4 regions of the Kitasatospora sp. NPDC042419 genome follow, and region 4 is predicted to be linked to each of the others. Evidence: riboswitches for the same ligand, from Rfam matches in the RefSeq annotation. Region 4 holds a riboswitch; each other region holds the start of a gene.
The links. Region 4 has a riboswitch for cobalamin ahead of AC067J_RS13185 (ribonucleoside-diphosphate reductase subunit alpha). Riboswitches for the same ligand answer to the same signal wherever they lie in the genome.

Region 1 (5,244 bases), on a different contig from region 4:
CGTCGTCGTGCTCCCAGGCGTGCAGGCGCCAGCCCGGCACGGCACCGCCGTCGCGGGCCTCGACCAGGCCGACCAGCAGGGCCTGGCCCCACGCCTTGGCGGCGGCGCCCACCGTCATGGCGAGGGCGAGGCCGGCGGCGCGGGCGTCGTCGGGAAGCAGCTCGCCGCGCTTGTCGACCTCGTCGAGATCACCGGCCCAGCGGGCGATCCGGACGGCGTCGACCAACATGCGGCGGGCCAGCGGGGCGAGTTCGGCGGGGGCGGGGAAGCCCTCCGGAACGGGGACCCGGCCGCGGCCGGGTGCGGGTGCGGGGCCTCGTCGGCGGGGTACGCCCGGGGTGCCCGGCCTGGCGCCGGCGGGGCGGTGGGCGGTTCCCGGGAGACGGGTCACCGTCGCACCGGTACCGATCGTCGGCGGGAGCGGGGCATCACGGTCGCGCGGGTTCCGAGACGTCACGTCGAGCAGTCTTCCCCTTGTACCGGCCATCTGTCACATCCGGTTGCACACGCGGGCCGGGCGGCGGGCGCGGGGCCTCCACAAGATCGGGCAACAGAGGCCAAACCGACTGGCTTGATCTTAGTGGCGGGTCCATGCCAGGTGAGCGGCGGGGAGGGGAGGGAGGGGAAACGGGGAGGAAAGGGGAAGGGGACCGGCCGCGGCGACCGGCGGGACGCCGCGGCCCGGGCGGGGTCGGCTCAGAGGAAAGGGGTGAGCCAGCGGCGGAGGGTCTCCTCGTAGCGGTCCGGGTCGGTGTTCCAGAGAGCCGCGTGGTCACCGCCGGGGAAGGCCTGGAGGTTGACCACGTCCGGGCGGTGCCCGGCGAGGCGCTCGGCCGCGCGGAACGGGGCCACCGGGTCGTCCGGGCCGTGCAGCACCAGGGTGGGGACGCGCAGGTCGGTGCCCTCGGCGAGGCGGGCGAAGTCGGCCAGATCCACGCCGGTCCGCCCCTCGGCGGCGAGCGCGCCCAGTTCGGCGGCCGCGCCCCGGTAGCCGGCCCGTGCCGCGCCGCGCCGCGCGCCGGCCGGCCAGTCCAGCACGGGCGAGTCCAGGACCAGGCTGCTGATCGAGGACGCCCAGCCGGACCGGGCGGCGGTCTGCAGGGCCGTCGTGGCGCCGAGCGACCAGCCGTACAGGACGACCTGGCCCGCGCCGCTGTCCAGGGCGCGCCGGATCGCCGCCTCGACGTCCCGCCACTCCGTCTCGCCGAAGTGGCCCAGGCCGTCCGGGGAGGCCGGGGTGCCCGCGTCGCCGCGGTAGCTGACGACCAGCACCGGCAGGCCGAGGCGCTGCAGCAGCGGGAGCACCGCGAGGCCCTGCTGCCGGTCGGTGCCGGGGCCGTGCACCAGGATCACCCAGGTGCCCCGCTTGCCGTCCAGCCGCCAGGCGGGCAGCGTGCCCAGCTCGCCCTCGACGGCGGTGTCGGTGAACGGCAGGCCGAGTGCGGTGGTCGGGTCGCCGACGTGCACCCGCGGGGTGAAGCGGACCTCGGTGCCGGGCGCCAGGGTGCCCCGGTCGGCGCGGAGCAGCCGGCGGGTGACGCCCTTGTCGTCGCGGTGCAGGACCTCGCCGACCACCGCGTGCCCGTCGTCGCCCCACTCGACGGCCCAGCGGCCGGGGCGTTCGGCCGCCGGCCCGGGGGTGAAGGTGACCCGCCCGGCGCCGAGGGCCAGCACCTGCACCGGGCCCGACCTCGTCCGGACGGCGGCGGCCGGGTGGACCATCCGCTCGGACGCCCGCCGGCCGATCACCAGCACGGCCGCCCCGGTACCGACGGCGGCTGCGGCCACGGTGGCCGCGATTCCCCAACGCATACTCGCTCCCCGCAGTTAAGTCCCGGTGCCGGACGGTGTTCTGGCCCCAGTCCACTAGCGGGGACGGCCGGTGGCCAGTAGGACACGGCCGTCCGGGTCACTTCGGGAGCAAGGTCACACCGGGGCGGGACGCTCCGGAGCCGCCGGGAGCGGGCGCCGGAGCGGAGCCCGGCGGTGTGACCAAACGCTCCGTGACCTCGGTTGACTCCCCCTTCGGGGGCGTGATGGGATCCTTCAGCCAATACGGAGGCAAGCAGAGGAAGCCGGTGCGAGTCCGGCGCGGTCCCGCCACTGTCACCGGGGAGCACGTCCGAACGAAGGTCACGGCGAGCCGTCAGAAGCCGCTGGAAGGCCCGGAGGTGCGTCCGACCCGGAAGCCAGGAGACTCTCGCCGCCGGTACGTCGATCCAGGGCGCGGACCCTGAGTGAGGACACGCACGCGATGCAGGCTGCCCCGGCCTCGACGACCCGCCACCGCCCCCTGCCGTGCGCCCGCTGACCCGCGCCGCCGCGTTCGCCGCGGGCGCCGCCGCCGGGTACCTCGCCGACGCCCGGTTCGGCGATCCGCGCCGCGGCCACCCCGTGGCCGTCTTCGGCTCCGCCGCGAACCGGCTGGAGCGGCTGATCTGGCGCGACGACCGCGCCGCCGGCACCGCGTACACGGCGCTCTGCGTGGGCACCGTCGCGGCGGGCGCGCTGGCCGCCGACCGGCTGCTCGGCCGCCGTCCGCTCGGCCGGGCCGCGCTGGCCGCCGCCGCGACCTGGACGGTACTCGGCGGCACCTCGCTCACCCGGGAGGCCAGGACCGTCGGCCGCTCGCTCGCGGCGGGCGACCTGACGGCGGCCCGGGAACGGCTGCCGCACCTGTGCGGGCGCGACCCGAGCGGGCTGGACGAGCAGCAGCTGGCCCGCGCGGTGGTCGAGTCGGTCGCCGAGAACACCGCCGACGCCGTGGTCAACGCGCTGGTCTGGGGCGGGCTGGCGGGCACGCCGGGTCTGCTCGCGTTCCGCGCCGTCAACACCCTGGACGCGATGGTCGGCCACCGCTCGCCCCGGTACGCCCGGTTCGGCTGGGCCTCGGCCCGGCTGGACGACGTGGCGGGCTGGCCGGGCGCCCGGCTGACCGCGCTGCTGACGGTGGCCGCCGCGCCCGAGCCGCGCACCGCCTGGCGGGTCTGGCGGCGGGACGGCTCCGCGCACCCCAGCCCGAACGCGGGCCAGGCCGAGTCGGCCTTCGCCGGCGCGGTCGGCGTCCGGCTGGGCGGGACGCTGCGGTACGGCGAGCGCACCGAGCACCGGCCGGTGCTCGGCGAGGGGCTGCGGCCGGTCGGGGTGGACGACATCGAGCGGGCCTGCGTGCTCTCCCGGCGGGTGGGCGCGCTGGCGCTGGGTACGACGGTCGCCGGGCACCTGCTGCTCCGGGCGGCCACGGGCAGGAGGAGGGGTAGGGCATGAGCAACGCACTGCTGGTCGCCGGGACGACCTCGGACGCCGGGAAGAGCGTGGTCACCGCGGGCATCTGCCGCTGGCTGGCCCGTCAGGGCGTGAGCGTCGCGCCGTTCAAGGCGCAGAACATGTCGCTGAACTCCTTCGTGACGGCGGACGGCGCCGAGATCGGCCGCGCGCAGGCGATGCAGGCGCAGGCGGCCCGGGTGGAGCCCGAGGCGGCCATGAACCCGGTGCTGCTCAAGCCCGGGGCGGACGGCCGCAGCCAGGTGGTGCTGCTCGGCCGGCCGGTCGCCGAGGTCGGCGCGCTGGACTACCGCGAGCGCAAGCCGCTGCTGCTGGAACGGGCCCTGGAGTGCCTGGCGGACCTGCGCCGCCGGTACGACGTGGTGGTCTGCGAGGGCGCCGGCTCGCCCGCCGAGATCAACCTGCGGGACCGGGACATCGCCAACATGGGCCTGGCCACCGCCGCCGGGCTGCCGGTCGTCGTGGTCGGGGACATCGACCGGGGCGGCGTGTTCGCCGCGATGTACGGGACGCTGGCGCTGCTCTCGGCCGAGGACCAACGGCACGTGGCCGGCTGGTTCGTCAACAAGTTCCGCGGTGACGCCCGGCTGCTGGCGCCCGGGCTGGAGATGCTGCGCGAGCTGACCGGCCGCCCGGTGCTCGGCACCCTGCCGATGCTGCCGGACCTCTGGCTGGACGCCGAGGACTCGCTGGACCTGTCCACCGTGGTCGACCGCACGGCCGGGCGCGGCCCGCTCGGCGCGGACGTGCTGCGGGTCGCCGTGCTGCGCTTCCCCCGGCTGTCCAACTTCACCGACCTGGACGCGCTGTCCCAGGAGCCCGGGGTGCTGGTCCGCTGGGCCACCCGGCCCGAGGAGCTGGCCGACGCCGACCTCGTCGTCCTGCCCGGCACCCGGGCCACCGTCGCCGACCTGGCCTGGCTGCGCGAGCGCGGCCTGGAGCCGGCGCTGAAGGCGCGGGCCGCCGCCGGGCGGCCGGTCCTCGGCGTCTGCGGCGGCTACCAGATGCTGGCGCGGACGATCGTGGACGAGGTCGAGTCGAAGGCCGGGGCCGTGGAGGGGCTCGGCCTGCTGCCGACGCACGTCCGGTTCGGCGTGGAGAAGGTGCTCGGCCGACCGGTCGGCGAGGCCTACGGGCAGCGCGTCGAGGGCTACGAGATCCACCACGGCGTGGTCGCCGTCGAGGGCGGGGAGCCGTTCCTGGACGGCTGCCGGGTGGGCCCGGTCTGGGGGACGACCTGGCACGGCGCGCTGGAGAACGACGGCTTCCGGCGCGAACTGCTGCGCGACGTCGCCGCGCTGGCGGGCCGGGCGTTCGTCCCCGCGCCGGACGTCTCGTTCGCCGAGGCGCGCGAGGCCCGGCTGGACCGGCTGGGAGAACTGATCGAGGAGCACGCGGACACCGACGCGCTGTGGAAGCTGATCGAGGGCGGGGTGCCGGCGGCCGGATCGCTGCCGTTCCTGCCGCCCGGGGCCCCTGGGGCCTGTCCGGCCGATCTTGACGGGCGCGCGACGCCGGGCATCCCGCCTGGACGCACGCCCGGATCACCCAAGTACGTCCAGTACGAGGACGATCCGGCCGCACGCCCAGCCGGGCGCCCAACGCCGCGCGCTGATCCGCCAAGACCGACCGGACAGGCCCCCAAGGGAGAATCGTGAGTGAGAACCATGAGTGACGCCCGATACCCGTTCACCGCGATCGTCGGCATGGCCGACCTGCGGCTCGGGCTGCTGCTCAACGCGGTCTCCCCGGCGGTCGGCGGGGTGCTGGTGCGCGGGGAGAAGGGCACCGCCAAGTCGACCATGGTGCGCGCGCTGGCCGGCCTGCTGCCGTCCATCGCCGCCGTCGACGGCTGCCGCTTCGCCTGCGACCCGGAGTCGCCCGACCCGCAGTGCCCGGACGGCGCGCACGCCGGCGCCGGCGCGTCCGAGCGCCCGGCCCGGCTGGTCGAGCTGCCGG
Region 2 (5,244 bases), on a different contig from region 4:
CCGGCACGGCAGCCTCTTCACCGGCGAGCGGCGGGGGCGGCTGATCGAGCACCTCCGGTCGCTGCTCGCCCCGGTGTCGGGAGCCTCGCCCGCGGACGCCCTGCTCACCGGAAGGACCCAGCCCTCCCGGCAGCTGATGGCGGTCGCGGCCGCCGAGGTGCGCGACCGCGAGCAGTTCGTCCTCCTGGACGAGCAGCGGGAGGCGTTCGAGCTGGTCATGCGGGCGGTCCGGCGGGCACAGCGGTCGGATCACAAGGAGGTCGTGGTGATCACGGGCGGTCCCGGAAGCGGCAAGAGTGTCATCGCGCTCTCGCTCCTCGGCGAGCTCTACCGGCAGGGCCACCGGGCGATACACGCCACCGGTTCCAAGTCCTTCACCACGACCATGCGCCAGGTCGCCGGAACGCGGAAGACCGAGGTCAAGAACCTCTTCAAGTACTTCAACAGCTTCATGAAGGCCGACCGGAACAGCCTCGACGTGGTGGTCTGCGACGAAGCCCACCGGCTCCGGAAGACGTCTGCGAACCGTTTCACCCGTGCCGCCGACCGCTCGGACGCGGCCCAGGTGGACGAGTTGATCGACGTCGCCCGCGTCCCGGTGTTCCTTCTCGACGAGCACCAGGTGGTACGTCCCGGTGAGATGGGCACCGTCGACACGATCCGCGCCGCAGCCGAGGCCAGGGGTCTCTCCTGCCGACTGGTCGGCCTGGACGACCAGTTCCGCTGCGGAGGCAGCGAGGCGTACGTCCGCTGGGTCGCCCGGCTCCTGGGGCTCGAGGGGGGCGGACCGGCCTCATGGGAGCCCGACGACCGCATGGACCTCCGGGTGGTGGAGTCACCGCTGGAGCTGGAGGTCCTGCTCCAGCGGCGCCACGACGACGGCTTCGGGGCCCGGATGACCGCCGGGTACTGCTGGAAGTGGTCGGACGCGCCACGTCCCGGTGCCCCCCTGTCTCACGACGTGGTGATCGGTGACTGGACCCGGCCCTGGAACGTCAAGAGCGAGACGTCCGCCGGCGGCGCACCCGCCTGGCCGCTCTGGGCCACCGACCCGGGCGGTTTCGGACAGGTCGGGTGCGTGTACACCGCACAGGGCTTCGAGTACGACTGGAACGGTGTGATCATCGGCCCCGACCTGGTGTGGCGGCACGACCGCTGGGTGACCGACCGGGCCGCGTCCAAGGACCCGGTCTTCAAGAAGTCGACGCCCGACGACGAGGTCGACCGGCTGATACGGAACACCTACAAGGTCCTCCTCACCCGCGGCATGATCGGCACGGTGATCACGTCCACCGACCGGGAGACCCGCGAGAAGCTGCGCGAACTGGTGGGGCGCTGAGGGGCGCCCGCCCGGCCCGTGGGGGCCGGTGGGCGCCGTGCGGGGGCGTGGCTACTCGGTGTCCGCGGCCGCGCCGGGGACCGGCTGCGGGGCGGGGCCGGTGGCCGGAGCCGGCCGGACCGGCTGCGGGCTCCACTTCTTCTCGACGCCCGCCAGCCGCCAGTACGCGATGGCCGCCGCCCAGACCACCACGAACAGCCCGACGATCGCGTAGCCGACGTTGTCCAGCGAGATCTCCGCGATCCAGCCGCTCACCGGGTCGGTGAGGTCGAGCTTCTCGTGCAGCACCCCGACCAGCTCGATGGTCCCGATGATGAACGCCACCGCGATCGACAGCCCGGTGATGGTCAGGTTGTAGTACACCTTCCGCACCGGGTTGGAGAACGCCCACTGGTAGGCGAAGTTCATGAAGGTGCCGTCCAGCGTGTCGAACAGGCTCATCCCGGCCGCGAACAGCAGCGGCAGGCAGATGATCGCGTACCAGGGCAGGCCGGAGGCGGCACCCGAGCCGGCCATCACCATCAGGGACACCTCGGTCGCGGTGTCGAAGCCCAGGCCCAGCACCATCCCGACCGGGAACATCTGGCCCGGCCGGGTGATCGAGCGGGTCGCCCGGTTGAGCACCCGGGCCAGGAAGCCCCGCGAGCTCAGGTGCTCCTCCAGCTCGGCCTCGTCGTACCGCCCGGCCCGCATCGAGCGGAACACCTTGAGGATGCCGAACAGCGCGGCCAGGTTGAGCGCGCCGATCAGGTAGAGGAAGACGCCGGAGGCCGAGGTCCCGACCATGCCCAGCCACTGGTGGGTGGTGGACTCGTCGTCCATCAGCGTGCCGGCCAGCTGGGCGCCGCCCGCCACCAGGGCCGCCATCAGCACGACCATCGAGGAGTGCCCGAGGGCGAACCAGAAGCCCACCGAGACCGGCCGCTTGCCGTCCGCCATCAGCTTGCGCGTGGTGTTGTCGATCACCGCGATGTGGTCGGCGTCGAAGGCGTGCCGCATGCCGAGGGTGTAGGCCGTGATGCCCAGGCCCACCCCGAACACCTGGGTCCCGACCTCGTACTCCTCCGGCGCGACCAGGAATATCAGGGTGCCGAAGGCCACCACGTGCATGGCCAGGATCACACCCATCAGACCGGCCGTGCGGAGGCTGTCCTCCCGCCTCCAGCGGAAGGTCGGCAGGACGCTCGGCGCCGCCGGATCGGCGGCGGTTTCGGGCAGGGTCATCTGCGGATCACGCTCCAGCACCTCGTGGAATGACTTCGTGAGATGCCGTGGCCGGTCTCCTGGCTTACGGGCTTCCGGTACCCGCCTTCCCGGACGCGCGAGGCGTCCAGTGGCGTCGTGGGTACCGACGACTCCCCCGATCACAGTGGCGAGGGCCGCTCCGGACTGGGACCCCTGAGGGTCCGCCACCGGTCTTCCCGAGCACCACGGCGGGGAACACCGTAGGGGGCTCCCGAACACCCTTGCAAGGCTGCGCACCTGCGCAGGTGTCCAGGATCACAGGCCGCCGGCTGCAAGAATGCGGGCATGCATCTCGTACCGGCCGACCGCGCGGGCCACCGCACCATCGACGGGCACCGGGTCTGCGAGGCGATCGCGGCCATCGGCGACGCCCACCGGGTCCGGACCTGGGCCGAGCGGTTCTCGCTGCTCGCCGACCCCGGGCGGCTCTCCCTGCTGCTCGCCCTGCACCGGGCCGGCCCGCTCGCCGTCACCGATCTCGCGGTCGCCACCGGCATGCGCGACCCGGCCGTCTCCCAGGCGCTGAGACTGCTGCGCACGGCGGGCGTGGTGGCCGGGGAGAAGGACGGACGTGTGGTGCGCTACCGGCTTGTGGACGAGGCCATGCGCCCCCTCCTCGACGAGTGCGCCGGTGGCGAGCACGTCGAGCTCCCCGGCCACCCGACCGACGAGGACCACCCCGGACCCACCGCCGCGACCGGCTGACCGGCCGCGGCGCTCGGCGACCACGGCGGCCGCGGAGGCCGTCGCGGCACGGCGACCGGCGCCCGACCCGCCGTCACCCCCGCAGCCCGGCACAGGCGTTGCCGCCCCTCACCGGCCGCGCTTCACCGACCGCGCTTCACCGGCCACCCCGGCCCGCGCGACTGCGGAACCTCTACGCCCGCTGGCAGGACGGGCACCAGAAGAGGTTGCGCGAGGCGTGCTCCTCGGTCCGGACGTCGGTGCCGCAGACCAGGCAGGGCATCGCCGCCCGCCGGTAGACGTAGACCTCCCCGCCGTGGTCGTCCACGCGCGGCGGCCGGCCCATCGCCTCCGGGGTGTGCTCCGGCCGGACGGTGTCGATCCGGCCCGCCCCGACACCCTCGCGCATCAGCGCGACCAGGTCCGCCCAGATCGCGTCCCACTCGGCGCGGCGCAGGTCGCGGCCGGCCCGGTGCGGGTCGATGCCGTGCCGGAACAGCACCTCGGCCCGGTAGACGTTGCCGACCCCCGCCAACACCTTCTGGTCCATCAGCAGCGCCGCCACCGTCGTCCGGCTGCCGGATATCCGCCGCCAGGCGAGCTGCGGGTCGGCGTCGGCCCGCAGCGGGTCCGGCCCCAGCCGGGCTGCGACGGCCGCCTTCTCCTCGCCGGTGATCAGCGCGCAGGTGTTGGGACCGCGCAGGTCGGCGAAGTGGTCGTCGTTCTCCAGCCGCAGCCGGACCAGGCCGACCGGGGCGGGGGCCGGCCCGGTGCCGAAGCTGAAGCCGCCGTAGAGGCCGAGGTGGACGTGCACCCACGCGTCGTCCGCGAAGCCGAGGAACAGGTGCTTCCCGGTGGCCTCCGCCGCGACCAGCTCCTGCCCGTCGATCAGCGCGGCACTGTCGGCGAACCGGCCCTGCGGGCTGCTGGCGCGGACCGGACGACCGCCGAAGGCCCGGTGGTTCTCGGCGGCGAGACGGTGGATGATGTGGCCTTCCGGCACGGGCGCGGCTCCCCCCGGTGGTTCGATCAGGACCCGTCCATCATCGCAGCCGGCACTGACAGGCCCGGCCGGCCGGAAGGGCCGGACGAAGGGCCCGTGAGCGGCGGAAGGCCCGGACGGACGGCCCGGACGGAAGGCCTGCTCAGCGCACCGGGATGCCCAGCAGCCGGGCCAGGATCACCCGGTCCAGCTCGGCGGCGGTCGCCGCGACGTCCAGGTGGGAGTTGTCGATGATCGGCAGCCCGGAGTTGTACCAGCCGGCCATCCGCCCGTGGATCCGGGCCACCTCCTCGTCACCGAGCCGCCGGTTGCCGCTGCGCCGGGCGTTGCGGCTGAGCACGGAGTCCAGGCTGGGCAGCAGCACCACCGGGATCATGCCCGGCCCGATGTGCCGCTTCCAGCCGCCGAGGCCGATCGCCGGGCGGTCCGGGAAGACGGCGTCGTCGATGATGCACGAGATGCCGTTGGCGAGGTAGTTGCGGCAGGCGAACCCGCAGGTCCGGCGGGCCAGCCGGTACTGCGCCTCGGAGGCGTTGTTCCAGCCGGACTGCGGGTTGGCGAAGCCGGACTGCACCCACTCGCGGACGTCGTCGAGGCTGATGTGCGCGGTCGGGTTGGGGCGCCGCTCGGCCCAGTGCCGGGCGACGGTGGTCTTGCCGGCGCCGGCCGGGCCGATCAGCAGCACCGCGATCGGACCGGAGGGCGCGTGCTGCTGCGGCGGGTGCGCCGGGAGCTGGACGGGTGCCCCGGAGGGCAGCAGGAAGTGCCCGGTCGACCCGGCCGGAACCGGGGCCGGAGCGGGTGCCGCCAGCCGAACGGGCGGCGGACCGGCCGGCACCGGGGCAGGGGCCGGGACAGATGCTGGGCCAGGGCCCTGAGTCGGAGCCGGAGCAGGAACCGGGGCAGGCGGCACCGGGGGCGGCGCGGCCGGCGAGCCGGGCGGCGGACCCACGGGCGGACCGGGCTGCGGCCC
Region 3 (5,244 bases), on a different contig from region 4:
TGGAGGCGCCGACCCGCACCGAGAGCGCCGCGCTCGCCGACCTCACCGCCCTCGTCAACGCCTGCCTCGAACGTCAGCGGATCGCGCCCCCCTGTCCCCGGGGCCGGCCCGGACGCCGGACCGCGACCCGCAGCAGGAGCAGGTGGTCTCGGCCTGCCTCACCGGCCCGCCCGCGCGGCGGAAATTCCCGGCGCGGTACGGCGGTACGGCGCTATCCTGCCCGCCGTGATCGACTGGAACAGCATCGAGGCCGCCGACTGCGCCGTGCCCACCGACCGCCCGCTCGGCGAACTGGTGCGGGGACTCTCCGGCGCCCTGGCGGACCCCGACCCGCTGGTCCGGGACGGAGCCGCCTACACCGTCCTCGACACCTGGATAGCCCGCGGCGTGATCGACGCCCCCGGCCGCCTCGCGCTCGGGGACGAGATGGCCGCCCGCTTCCTCGACCCGCAGGTCCAGGCCCGCACCTTCGCGCCCCTCGTACTCGACATGCTCGTGGCCAACGGGGACTTCCGCGCGGACTGGGTGGCCGCGTTCGAGCGCTGGTACCCGCGGGAGACCGACCTGCGCGGCCACGACGAGAAGCTCGGCTGGCTCCACGCCGTCGCCCACGGCGCCGACCTGCTCGGCCGCTTCGGGTGCCACGCGGAGGTCCCGCCGGTCCGGATGCTGGACCTCGCCGCCGCGCGGCTGACGGCACCCACCGCCCACGTCTTCGACCAGCTGGAGGACGACCGCCTGGCGCGGGCGGTCGCGCGGGTCCTCACCCGGAACGACCTGGGCGAGCGCGACGCGACCGCCTGGCTGGATCCGCTCGCCGACCGCTTCGGCGCCGACCGCATCCGCGTGCCGGTGCCCGCCCACCTCACCAACTGCCTGCGCACGCTGCGCCTGCTCTACGTCCTCGCGGACCGGGGCGTGCGGCCGGACGCCGATTCGGCGCCGCAGCCGCTGCACCACCGCGACGCGGTCAAGGCCCGCCTCGCCGACGTCCTGGACCGGATCGTCAAGCGCTGACGCCACGCCGGGGCGCCGCAGGCCGTCCCGCCACCACCGCGGCCCCGCGGGACGGGCACCTCGCCCGGCATGCGGGGCCGCTCCACGGCTGGGATCCTGGGGAGGAGCCTCCGCCCCGGCGGGCGCCTGCCCCCGGGGCCGGGTGGAGCGAGGCGGACGGAGGTCCCCGATGGCGAAACTCGTCGAGGTGGTCCTGGAGGAGCTCTACGCCGAGTCCGGCGGGTTCGGATCCGACGACTACGTGGACGTGTCGGGCGTGCTCCGGGGAGTCACCTACAACAAGGTCCTGCTGTCCGGTGGAGCCGTCACGGCCGTCGAGATGGCGCGGAACGACGTCTTCACCTTCCCGGAGGGCCCGCTCCGGCTCTACGAGGGCGAGTCCGCGCCCGTCGACGCGGGCATGCGGATCGCCCTGTCGATCGGCGAGAACCTCGACCCCACGGAGCCGAAGTACTTCGGCTACTTCCTCGACTTCGGCGGGGAGCTGTTCGCGGAGGACATCGCGCCGCTGTCCCTGGGGGAGTCCTTCGGGACGGTCTCCAGTGCCGACGTCACCCAGCCCGACGTGGCCCTGCACCGGGACGTGACCTTCGCGAACGAGTCCGCCGGCATCGCGGTGCAGGCCCGCTTCCGGCTGAGGGTGGTCCACTTCTTCTGACGCCCGGCGGTCGCTCGCGGTGGGCCCGGGGCACCCCGCACCACCGCGCACAGCGCGGGGAGCCGACACCGGTTGGTTGATCGGAGGGTCCGAAATGGCCGAGACGGTGGTGCTTCAGTCCTTCAACCGTCAGGACAGGTTCATCGAGTCCCACAACTCCGAAGGAGAACTGAGTCCGTTCGATCCGGCCAGGAAGTCCCGCTTCGTCTTCGGCCTGGAGCGCGGTAGCGCGATCGACGGTGCCGACACCGTACCGACGATCCGTTTCCACTCCGTCCGTCCGGAGGAGGGCGGCCACGTCCTGCGGCATCGGAACTTCCGGCTCAACCTTGAGGCTTGGGACGGTGCTTCGGCCCCCGACCTCTTCTCGGACGATTCGACCTTCCTCGTCCGTGCCGGAAAGGCCGGGAACCTGGACGCCGGCTGGATCTCCTTCCAGTCGTTCAACTTCCGCGACCGGTGGATCCGGCATCGCGACTATCACCTCTACGTCGAATCCCTCGGCGTCAATCCGGCCTCGGCGAAGGAGGACGCCACCTTCAGGATGCTGCCGATGAGCTGGTTCTTCATGGAGCCGTAGCCGCCCCGGCCGCGGTGGGGGCCGCGAGCGGCGGCAGCAGGCCGGTGGGGGACGGCAGCGGTCGGACCACGTCGCGCTGTCCGGCGCCGAGGTGGATCGCGGCCACGCCGGCCGTGCCGAGCCCGTCCGCGGGGAGCCGTCCGCGAGGAGCCGTCCGTCGGCCCGTTCGGTGGTCGAGGATGCGCGGCGGCCGGTGACGGTTCGCCAGGTCACCCCGGGTCCAGGCCTTGACCCCTCTCCGGGCGGACGCCATGATGAGCCGTCATTGTTCGACTCCGCCGTCGGGGGAAGTCCGGTTCGAATCCGGCGCTGACCCGCAACGGTAGGCCTCCGACGGCTGTCGGCGGCGAGCCCGAGTACCCGTCGGCGGAGGTGTGTTCCCTCCTCCCGTCGTGGTCTGCGGGCCGGAGCTCCGAGGCTGTCCGGTGCCGTGCCGGCGGCCGGTGGGGATCCGTGTGCCCGGGCCCGGAAAGGCCTCTGATGCCCGTGCTCCGCCGCCGCTCCCTCGGCCTGCTCGCGATACCCGCCCTCGTCCTGACCGCCGTGCTCCCGGCGTCCGCCGCCTCCGCCGCCCCGGCCGCTCCCGCCTCCGGGGACGCCGCCGCGACCTTCCGCCCGGACGCCGCCGCGGCCGGCTGGCTGGCCCGCCAGCTGGTCGACGGGGACCACTTCGAGTCGGTCTTCGACGGCACCGCCTACCCCGACCAGGGCCTGACCATCGACGCCGTCCTCGCCTTCGCCGCCGCCCGCAGCTCCGACCAGGCGGCCGCGAAGGCCACCGCTTGGCTCGCGAAGCCGGAGATCCTCGCCGGCTACCTGGGCGACGGCACCACCGAGGCCTACGCCGGCGCCACCGCCAAGCTGCTGCTGGCCGCCGAGGTGCGCGGCACCGACCCGGCGGCGTTCGGCGGCGTCGACCTGCCGGCCCGGCTGCGCTCCCTCCAGGCCCCGTCCGGCCGGTTCTCGGACCGCTCCCAGTGGGGCGACTACAGCAACGCCTTCGGCCAGTCGCTCGCGCTGATCGCGCTCCAGCGCACCCCCGGCGGGGCGCCCGCCGCCGCCGTCGACTTCCTGGCCGCCGCCCAGTGCACCGACGGCGGCTTCCCGGTCGCCTTCGGCCAGGCGGCCTGCACCGGCGACACCGACGCCACCGCGCTCGCCGTCCAGGCCCTGGCGGCGACCGGCCGCCACGCGAAGGCCAAGGCGGGCCTGGACTGGCTGACGGCCCACCAGAACACGGACGGCGGTTTCGCCGCGGCCGGCGCGGCCGCCTCCAACGCCAACAGCACCGGTCTGGCGACCTCGGCGCTGCTCTCCAACGGCCGGATCGTGTCCGGGCTCAAGGGCTGGAGCAGCCTGGTCAAGTTCCAGCAGGGCTGCTCGGCGGCCCCGGCCGTCCGCGGCGCCGTCGCCTACGACGCGAGCGGCTTCAACCCCGCGACCGCCACCCGGGCCACCGCCCAGGCCGTGCTGGGGCTCTCCGGCGCGAACCTGGCCGGGCTGTCCGCGCAGGGCGCCCGCCCGGCCGCCCCCGTCCTGGCCTGCCCGGCCGCCGCCCAGTGACCGCGAGGAGCACCGCGATGAACGACACCCGGATGTCCCGCCGCCCGTCCCACCGCCCGTCCCGCCGCGCGTTCGCCGCGGTCGCCGCCGCCGCGGCCCTGACCGCCGGTCTGCTCGGCGTCTCCACCGCCGCCGCCCCGCCGGCCCGGGCCGCCGCGTGCTCCGGCACCTCCGGGGTCACCGTGGTCGTCGACTTCACCGCGCTCGGCGGCGGGATCGAGACCGGCTGCGCCCCCGGCGACCCGGCCAGCGGCCTCGCCGCGCTGACCGGCGCCGGGTTCTCGTACGCCTTCCACCCGCGCTTCCCGGGCTTCGTCTGCAAGATCAACGCACTGCCGGCGACCTGCACCAACCCGACCGGCAGCGCCTACTGGTCGTACTGGCACGCGCCGCACGGCGGCCCCTGGTCGTACAGCAACCTGGGCGCGGGCAGCTACAACCCGGCCCCCGGCGAGGTCGAGGGCTGGTCCTTCGGGGCGGGTGCCCAGCCGGGCATCACCGCGCCCTGACCCGCGGGCCGTCGTGCCGGTGCCCCGGCCCTCCGCGACGGAGGCCGGGGCACCGGTGTACCGGGGTTGGGCACGCCGGGTCGGGCATGCCGGGTCGGGCATGCCGGACCGTGCACGCCGGGGAGGGGACGCCGGGTCGGGACCGGCGGGTTCAGCGGTCCCGGTAGGGGTAGAAGCCGCGTCCGGCCTTGCGGCCGAGCAGTCCGGCCTCGACCATCCGGGCGAGCAGCGGCGGGGGCGCGTACAGCGGTTCCTTGTACTCGGCGTACAGCGACTCGGCGATGGCCTGCACGGTGTCCAGGCCGATGAGGTCGGCGAGCCGGAGCGGGCCCATCGGGTGGGCGCAGCCGTGCACCATGCCGGAGTCGATGTCGGCCGCGGTGGCGTGGCCGGCCTCGGCCATCCGGATCGCCGACAGCAGGTAGGGGACGAGGAGGGCGTTGACGACGAAGCCGGCGCGGTCGCGCGAGCGGACGACCTGCTTGCCGAGGGTGTCCCGGACGAAGCCCTCGACCCGGTTGAGGACCGTGTGGTCGGTGTGCAGCGAGGAGACCAGCTCCACCAGCGGCATCACCGGCGCGGGGTTGAAGAAGTGCAGGCCGAGGACGTGCGAGGCGCGGCCGGTGGCGATGCCGAGCCGGGTGACGGGGATGGCGGAGGTGTTGGTGGCGAGGACGGCCTGTTCGTCGGCGAGCACCTTGTCCAGGGTGGCCAGCACGTCCGTCTTCACCGCCTCGTCCTCCACCACGGCCTCGACGACCAGTTGACGGTCGGCCAGCGCCTCCGGGTCGTCGGCGAACAGCAGGTGGGCCCAGGCGTCCTCGCGCCCGGTGGTGCTCAGCCGGCCGCGGTCCACGGCGTGGTGCAGGGAGCGGTCGATCCGGGCGCGGGCGGCGCGCAGCGCGTCCGGCCCCCGC
Region 4 (5,244 bases):
GGGATGTTCTCCACCGCGGCGAAGGCCGCGTTGCGGTCCTCCGGGTCCGGAAGGTAGGTGTCGAGCAGCGTCAGGTAGAACTGGACGTGCACGGCCTCCTCGAACAGCTGCCGGCTCAGGTAGAGCCGCGCCTCCGGGGAGTTGATGTGCTTGTAGAGGCTCAGCACCACGTTGTTGGCGACGATCGAGTCACCGGTCGCGAAGAACGCGACCAGGCGGCCGATCATGTGGCGCTCGCCCTCGCTCAGCTTCGCCAGGTCGGCGACGTCCGAGTGGAGGTCCACCTCCTCGACGGTCCAGGTGTTCTTGATCGCGTCCCGGTACCGGTCGTAGAACGACGGGTAGCGCATCGGGCGCAGCGTCAGCTCGAAGCCGGGGTCGAGCAGCATCTTCTGGTCGTCGGACATTACTGGCAGGCCTCGCAGGACTCGGGGTTCTCCAGGGAGCAGGCCAGCGCGGCCTCTTCCTCCGGGGTGAGGGTCGGGGCGTTCACCGGCACCGGGGCGGCGGCGCGGGCGGTGCCCGAGGCGGCCTGCGCGATCCGGGTCGCCGGGCGCGAACGCAGGTAGTAGGTGGTCTTCAGACCGACCTTCCAGGCGTACGCGTACATCGAGCTGAGCTTGCCGATGGTCGGCGCGGCCATGAACAGGTTCAGCGACTGGCTCTGGTCGATGTACGGCATGCGGGCCGCGGCCAGGTCGATCAGCGCGCGCTGCGGCAGCTCCCAGGCGGTGCGGTACAGCGAGCGGACCTCGGCGGGCAGCCAGCCGAGCTCCTGGACCGAGCCGTTGGCGTCGCGCAGCGCGTCGCGGGTCTGCTGGTCCCAGACGCCCAGCTCCTTGAGCTCGCGCACCAGGTACGGGTTGACCTGGAGGAACTCGCCGGAGAGGGTCTCGCGCTTGAAGAGGTTGGAGACCTGCGGCTCGATGCACTCGTACACGCCGGCGATCGAGGCGATCGTCGCGGTCGGGGCGATCGCCAGCAGCAGCGAGTTGCGCAGGCCGGTGGTGGCGATGCGGGAGCGCAGCGCCTCCCAGCGGGCGGCCCACTCGGGCGCGGCGCTCGGGAAGTGGTCGATGTGCAGCTCGCCGCGGGCGGCGCGGGTCTCGGCGTACGCCTCGTGGCGGCCGAGCTGCTCGGCCAGGTCGGCGGAGCGCTCGTACGCGGTGAGCATGATGCGCTCGGCGATCAGCGTGGAGAGCTGCTTGGCCTCGGCGGAGTCGAAGTCCAGGCGCAGCTGGAAGAAGACGTCCTGCAGGCCCATCACGCCGAGGCCGACCGGGCGCCAGCGGGAGTTGGAGGCGCCGGCCTCGGGGGTCGGGTAGAAGTTGATGTCCACCACGCGGTCGAGGAAGGTGACGGCGGTGCGGACGGTGGCGTCCAGCCGCTCCCAGTCCATCGCGTTCAGCAGGTCCGCGGCGGTGGCGCCGGCGGCGACGTGGGCGCCGAGGTTGACCGAGCCGAGGTTGCAGACGGCGGTCTCGGAGTCGTCCGTGACCTCCAGGATCTCGGTGCAGAGGTTGGAGGAGTGGACGGTGCGGCCGGGCAGCGCGGTCTGGTTGGCGGCGCGGTTGGAGGCGTCCTTGAAGGTCATCCAGCCGTTGCCGGTCTGCGCCAGGGTGCGCATCATCCGGGCGTACAGGGTCTGCGCGGGGATGGTGCGGACGGCCTTGCCGGCCAGCTCGGCCTTCAGGTAGGCCTCGTCGAAGTCGGCGCCCCACAGGTCGACCAGCTCGGGGACGTCGGCCGGGGAGAACAGCGACCAGTCGGCGTTGGCGTTGACCCGGCGCATGAACTCGTCCGGGATCCAGTGCGCCAGGTTCAGGTTGTGGGTGCGGCGCGCCTCCTCACCGGTGTTGTCGCGCAGCTCCAGGAACTCCTCGATGTCCGCGTGCCAGGTCTCCAGGTAGACGCAGGCCGCGCCCTTGCGGCGGCCGCCCTGGTTGACGGCGGCGACCGAGGAGTCCAGGGTGCGCAGGAACGGGACGATGCCGTTCGACTTGCCGTTGGTGCCCCGGATCAGCGAGCCGCGCGAGCGGATCCGCGAGTAGGAGAGGCCGATGCCGCCGGCGTGCTTGGAGAGCCGGGCGATCTGCGCGTACCGCGAGTAGATCGAGTCCAGGTTGTCCAGCGGGGAGTCCAGCAGGTAGCAGCTGGACATCTGCGGGTGCCGGGTGCCGGAGTTGAAGAGGGTCGGCGAGGAGGTCAGGTACTCCAGCCGGCTCATCAGGCGGTACAGCTCGGCCACCTCGCGCACCGACTGCTCGTTGTCGCCGACCGCCAGGCCACAGGCGACGCGGAGCAGGAAGTGCTGCGGGGTCTCGACGACCTTGCGGGTGATCGGGTGGCGCAGCAGGTAGCGGGACTGCACGGTGCGCAGGCCGAAGTACTCGAAGCGGTCGTCGCCGGCCGGGTCGATCAGGGCGTTCAGGGCGTCGGTGTGCTTGGCGACGAAGGCCGCGGTGGTGTCGCCGATCAGGCCCTCGGCGTGGCCGACCGTGATCGAGGTGGCGAAGGAGACCACGCCCTGGCTCGCCGCCTCGTCGACGATCTCCAGAGCGAGCAGCCGGGCCGCCAGCTTCGAGTACTGCGGGTCCTCGGCGATCATCGACGCGGCGGCGTCCACGGCCAGCCCGCGCAGCTCGGCGAAGTCCGAGCCGGCGTGGCGGCCGCGCAGGGCGGCGGCGGCGACGTGGCCGGGGTCCACCTGGGGGAGGTCGGCGCTGCGATCGGTCAGCAGTCGGAGGAGCGCGCCGCCCGGGTCGGAGACCGTCGGGTCGGTGGGGGCGGAGCTGGAACCCTGGGCGGGCAGGGTGACTGAGGCAGCGGTGGTCAAGGCGCTCTCTCCTGGCGGCGATCGGCGGCGGTGGATCGGGGTACCGGGCCGTTCGGGGCAGGGGAGGACGGCGCGGTACGCCCGTGGCGTCGCGCGGCGTGTCGTCCCCGGCCCGCCCGCGAGGCCCGGAAGGTGGTGCTCGTGCTGGGGCCTCTGCGGGGAGGCGCTCGCACACCGTCGGCAGGTACTCGGACTCGCGGGCCCCCGTTGGGGAACGGCCGCTCACCGCTGCGGGGCAGTCCCGGACTTGCACCGGGTTCCCCTGCGTCGACAGCAGGGTCGAGCATACATCTAGTGGTGCTCTCTCGATGCGACACCACATGTTGTGCAGCGCGGCGTGTTGGCCCGATGACGGCTGGTACCGGGGCGGGAGGCCGGAAGGGGCGCGGGCCGAGGTTCCGGAGGCCCTCGGGCGTGTCCGGATTAGGAAACGGAATGGTTACCGGGGCGGCCGCCGGTCAGGGGCATGCCCTACGATCTCGGCTCATGAGCGACGGAACGGGCGTGCCCGGGGAGTGGTCTGGACAGCCCGCTTCGCAGGGGGAACAGCCGGCCCCTCCCGCCGGGTCGGGGGGCGTACAGAACCAGCAGCCGGGTGGACCCGGACCGGTGCCGCCGGGGCAGCCGCCCGTCGGCGGCCAGGCCGTGCCGCCGGCCCCGGGCGGGTTCGGGCCGCCGCCGCCCTCGTACGGGCCGCCGGCGCCGCAGCCGGTCCGGCCGGTGGTTCCGCCGGTGCCCGTGCTGCCGCAGCCGCCGCAGTCGGTCCAGGTGCCGCCGCCGGTGCAGCCGCCCGCGCCGCAGCCTCCGGTGCAGCCCCAGCCGGTGCAGCCCCAGCCGGTGCAGCCCCAGCCCGTCCAGCCCCAGCCCGTCCAGCAGCAGCCGATGCCGGTGCCCTCGCACCACTGGCAGCACCCGCCGCAGCCGCAGTCGACCGAGCCGGACTGGGCCGCCCTCGCCGAGCGCAACGCGGCCGACGGCCGGCGCAAGACCCGACTGAAGATCATCGGCGCGGCCGTCGCCGTCCTGCTGGTCGGCGGCGCCGTCGCCGGCGGCCTGCTCCTCCTGGGCAAGGACGAGGACGGGAAGCCGATCGCCGGGCCCACCGCGACCGCGACCGGGGCCACCCAGCAGCCGGCGCCGACGCTGACGGGCTCCGCCAAGCCGTCCCCCACGGCCACCGCCACCCCGACGCCCACTCCGACCGCGAGCGCCACCCCCGAGGACCCGTCGAAGCCGCTCTGGGACGCCGCCACCGACCCTGCCCCGCAGGACGCGGCGGCGCTGTTCTCGGCGCTCACCGTGAGCGTCAACGGCGTCACCTGGAACCGGACCGTGGTCTCGCTCGACTCGCCCTGCTGGGACGGCAACTCCACGGTCGGCGGGCTCGGCCGGGTGCTCGGTGACCAGGGCTGCCGCCAGGTGCTCCGGGCCACCTACGTCGCCGGCGACAGCGCGGTGACGGTCGGCGTCGCGGTCTTCGACCACAAGATCCAGGCCGAGACCGCGATGAAGAGCTACGTCGGCCACCTCAAGGGCGCCGCCGCCCCGGGCGCGCCGGTCTTCTGCGCCACCCCGGGCTGCACCAACAGCAAGGCGACCCTGGGCCGCTACGCCTACTTCACCGTCGAGGGTTCCGCCAAGGGCGGCAACACCGCGGACGCCGCCGCCACCGCGGCCGCCGCCGGCTTCGGCGAGCACGTGAAGAACCAGCTGCTGCAGCGGGCCAAGGCGCCCGCCGCCCCGCCGGCGGTCCCGGCGGGCTGACCCGCCCGCCGCCGGCCCGGCCGGCTGTCCCCCGCGCGCCCGTTCGCCGGGACGCGGGGGAGTGTGGCAGGCTCGCGGGCTGTCAGTCGCACGCGTGTCCGGTCGTGGCGGCCCGGTCGCCGCTGCCGGGCGGCCGGCCGGCCCAGGCATCCGGAGGAGCGCCCCGTGGCCCTGCCCCGCCCGCTGCGCGGCAAACCGGTCGTGCTGGCCGCGTCCGCCGCGGTGCTCGCCACCGGCGTGCTGGTCCTCGGCGGCCGGGACGACCGCTCCGCCCCGCCGCCCGGCCCCGCGGGTCCGACCGAGCGCAGCGTGCTCACCCTCAACGGGGCGGGCCGCGCCCTGCCCCCGGAGGTCGGCCGCGGCCTGCTGGCCCGGGACCCGAAGGCCTCGCCGAACGCCCGGGCCGTCCAGCAGCTGCTCGCCGACCTGGAGGGCGCGGCCCGGTCCGGCGGATCCGGCGGCACGGTGATCGGCCAGCACATCGAGGGGCACAACGAGCGCTACAACCCCGAGTACGGCGACTACCGCGGCACCAAGCCGGTCGGCTACTACTACAAGAAGGCCGCCGACATCACCGGCAAGCTGCCCGGCTTCGTCGAGACCGACCTCGGCCCCGGCTACGGCCTGAGCGGCTGGGGCGTCGG

Region 1: another riboswitch for cobalamin. It lies ahead of AC067J_RS30075 (cobalamin biosynthesis protein); the one in region 4 lies ahead of AC067J_RS13185 (ribonucleoside-diphosphate reductase subunit alpha).
Region 2: another riboswitch for cobalamin. It lies ahead of nicT (Nickel transporter NicT); the one in region 4 lies ahead of AC067J_RS13185 (ribonucleoside-diphosphate reductase subunit alpha).
Region 3: another riboswitch for cobalamin. It lies ahead of AC067J_RS39920 (prenyltransferase/squalene oxidase repeat-containing protein); the one in region 4 lies ahead of AC067J_RS13185 (ribonucleoside-diphosphate reductase subunit alpha).

Annotation. Positions count from the first base shown of each region.
Region 1 covers NZ_JBWKAW010000020.1:76,860-82,103, forward strand. The annotation lists gene AC067J_RS30065 (hypothetical protein) at 1-391, opposite strand, end outside; gene AC067J_RS30070 (alpha/beta hydrolase family protein) at 697-1,812, opposite strand; cobalamin riboswitch at 2,022-2,220, shown strand; gene AC067J_RS30075 (cobalamin biosynthesis protein) at 2,299-3,267, shown strand; gene AC067J_RS30080 (cobyric acid synthase) at 3,264-4,943, shown strand; gene AC067J_RS30085 (putative cobaltochelatase) at 4,953-5,244, shown strand, end outside.
Region 2 covers NZ_JBWKAW010000007.1:229,073-234,316, reverse strand. The annotation lists gene AC067J_RS17085 (DNA/RNA helicase domain-containing protein) at 1-1,339, shown strand, start outside; gene nicT (Nickel transporter NicT) at 1,391-2,563, opposite strand; cobalamin riboswitch at 2,596-2,787, opposite strand; gene AC067J_RS17075 (ArsR/SmtB family transcription factor) at 2,870-3,289, shown strand; gene AC067J_RS17070 (Fpg/Nei family DNA glycosylase) at 3,462-4,271, opposite strand; gene AC067J_RS17065 (AAA family ATPase) at 4,414-5,244, opposite strand, start outside.
Region 3 covers NZ_JBWKAW010000040.1:44,723-49,966, forward strand. The annotation lists gene AC067J_RS39905 (DUF2785 domain-containing protein) at 226-1,017, shown strand; gene AC067J_RS39910 (hypothetical protein) at 1,187-1,675, shown strand; gene AC067J_RS39915 (AbfB domain-containing protein) at 1,770-2,255, shown strand; cobalamin riboswitch at 2,518-2,637, shown strand; gene AC067J_RS39920 (prenyltransferase/squalene oxidase repeat-containing protein) at 2,736-3,818, shown strand; gene AC067J_RS39925 (flagellar hook-length control protein FliK) at 3,836-4,327, shown strand; gene AC067J_RS39930 (3-hydroxybutyryl-CoA dehydrogenase) at 4,479-5,244, opposite strand, start outside.
Region 4 covers NZ_JBWKAW010000005.1:234,072-239,315, forward strand. The annotation lists gene AC067J_RS13180 (ribonucleotide-diphosphate reductase subunit beta) at 1-407, opposite strand, end outside; gene AC067J_RS13185 (ribonucleoside-diphosphate reductase subunit alpha) at 407-2,812, opposite strand; cobalamin riboswitch at 2,999-3,140, opposite strand; gene AC067J_RS13190 (flagellar basal body-associated FliL family protein) at 3,569-4,600, shown strand; gene AC067J_RS13195 (glycoside hydrolase family 26 protein) at 4,766-5,244, shown strand, end outside.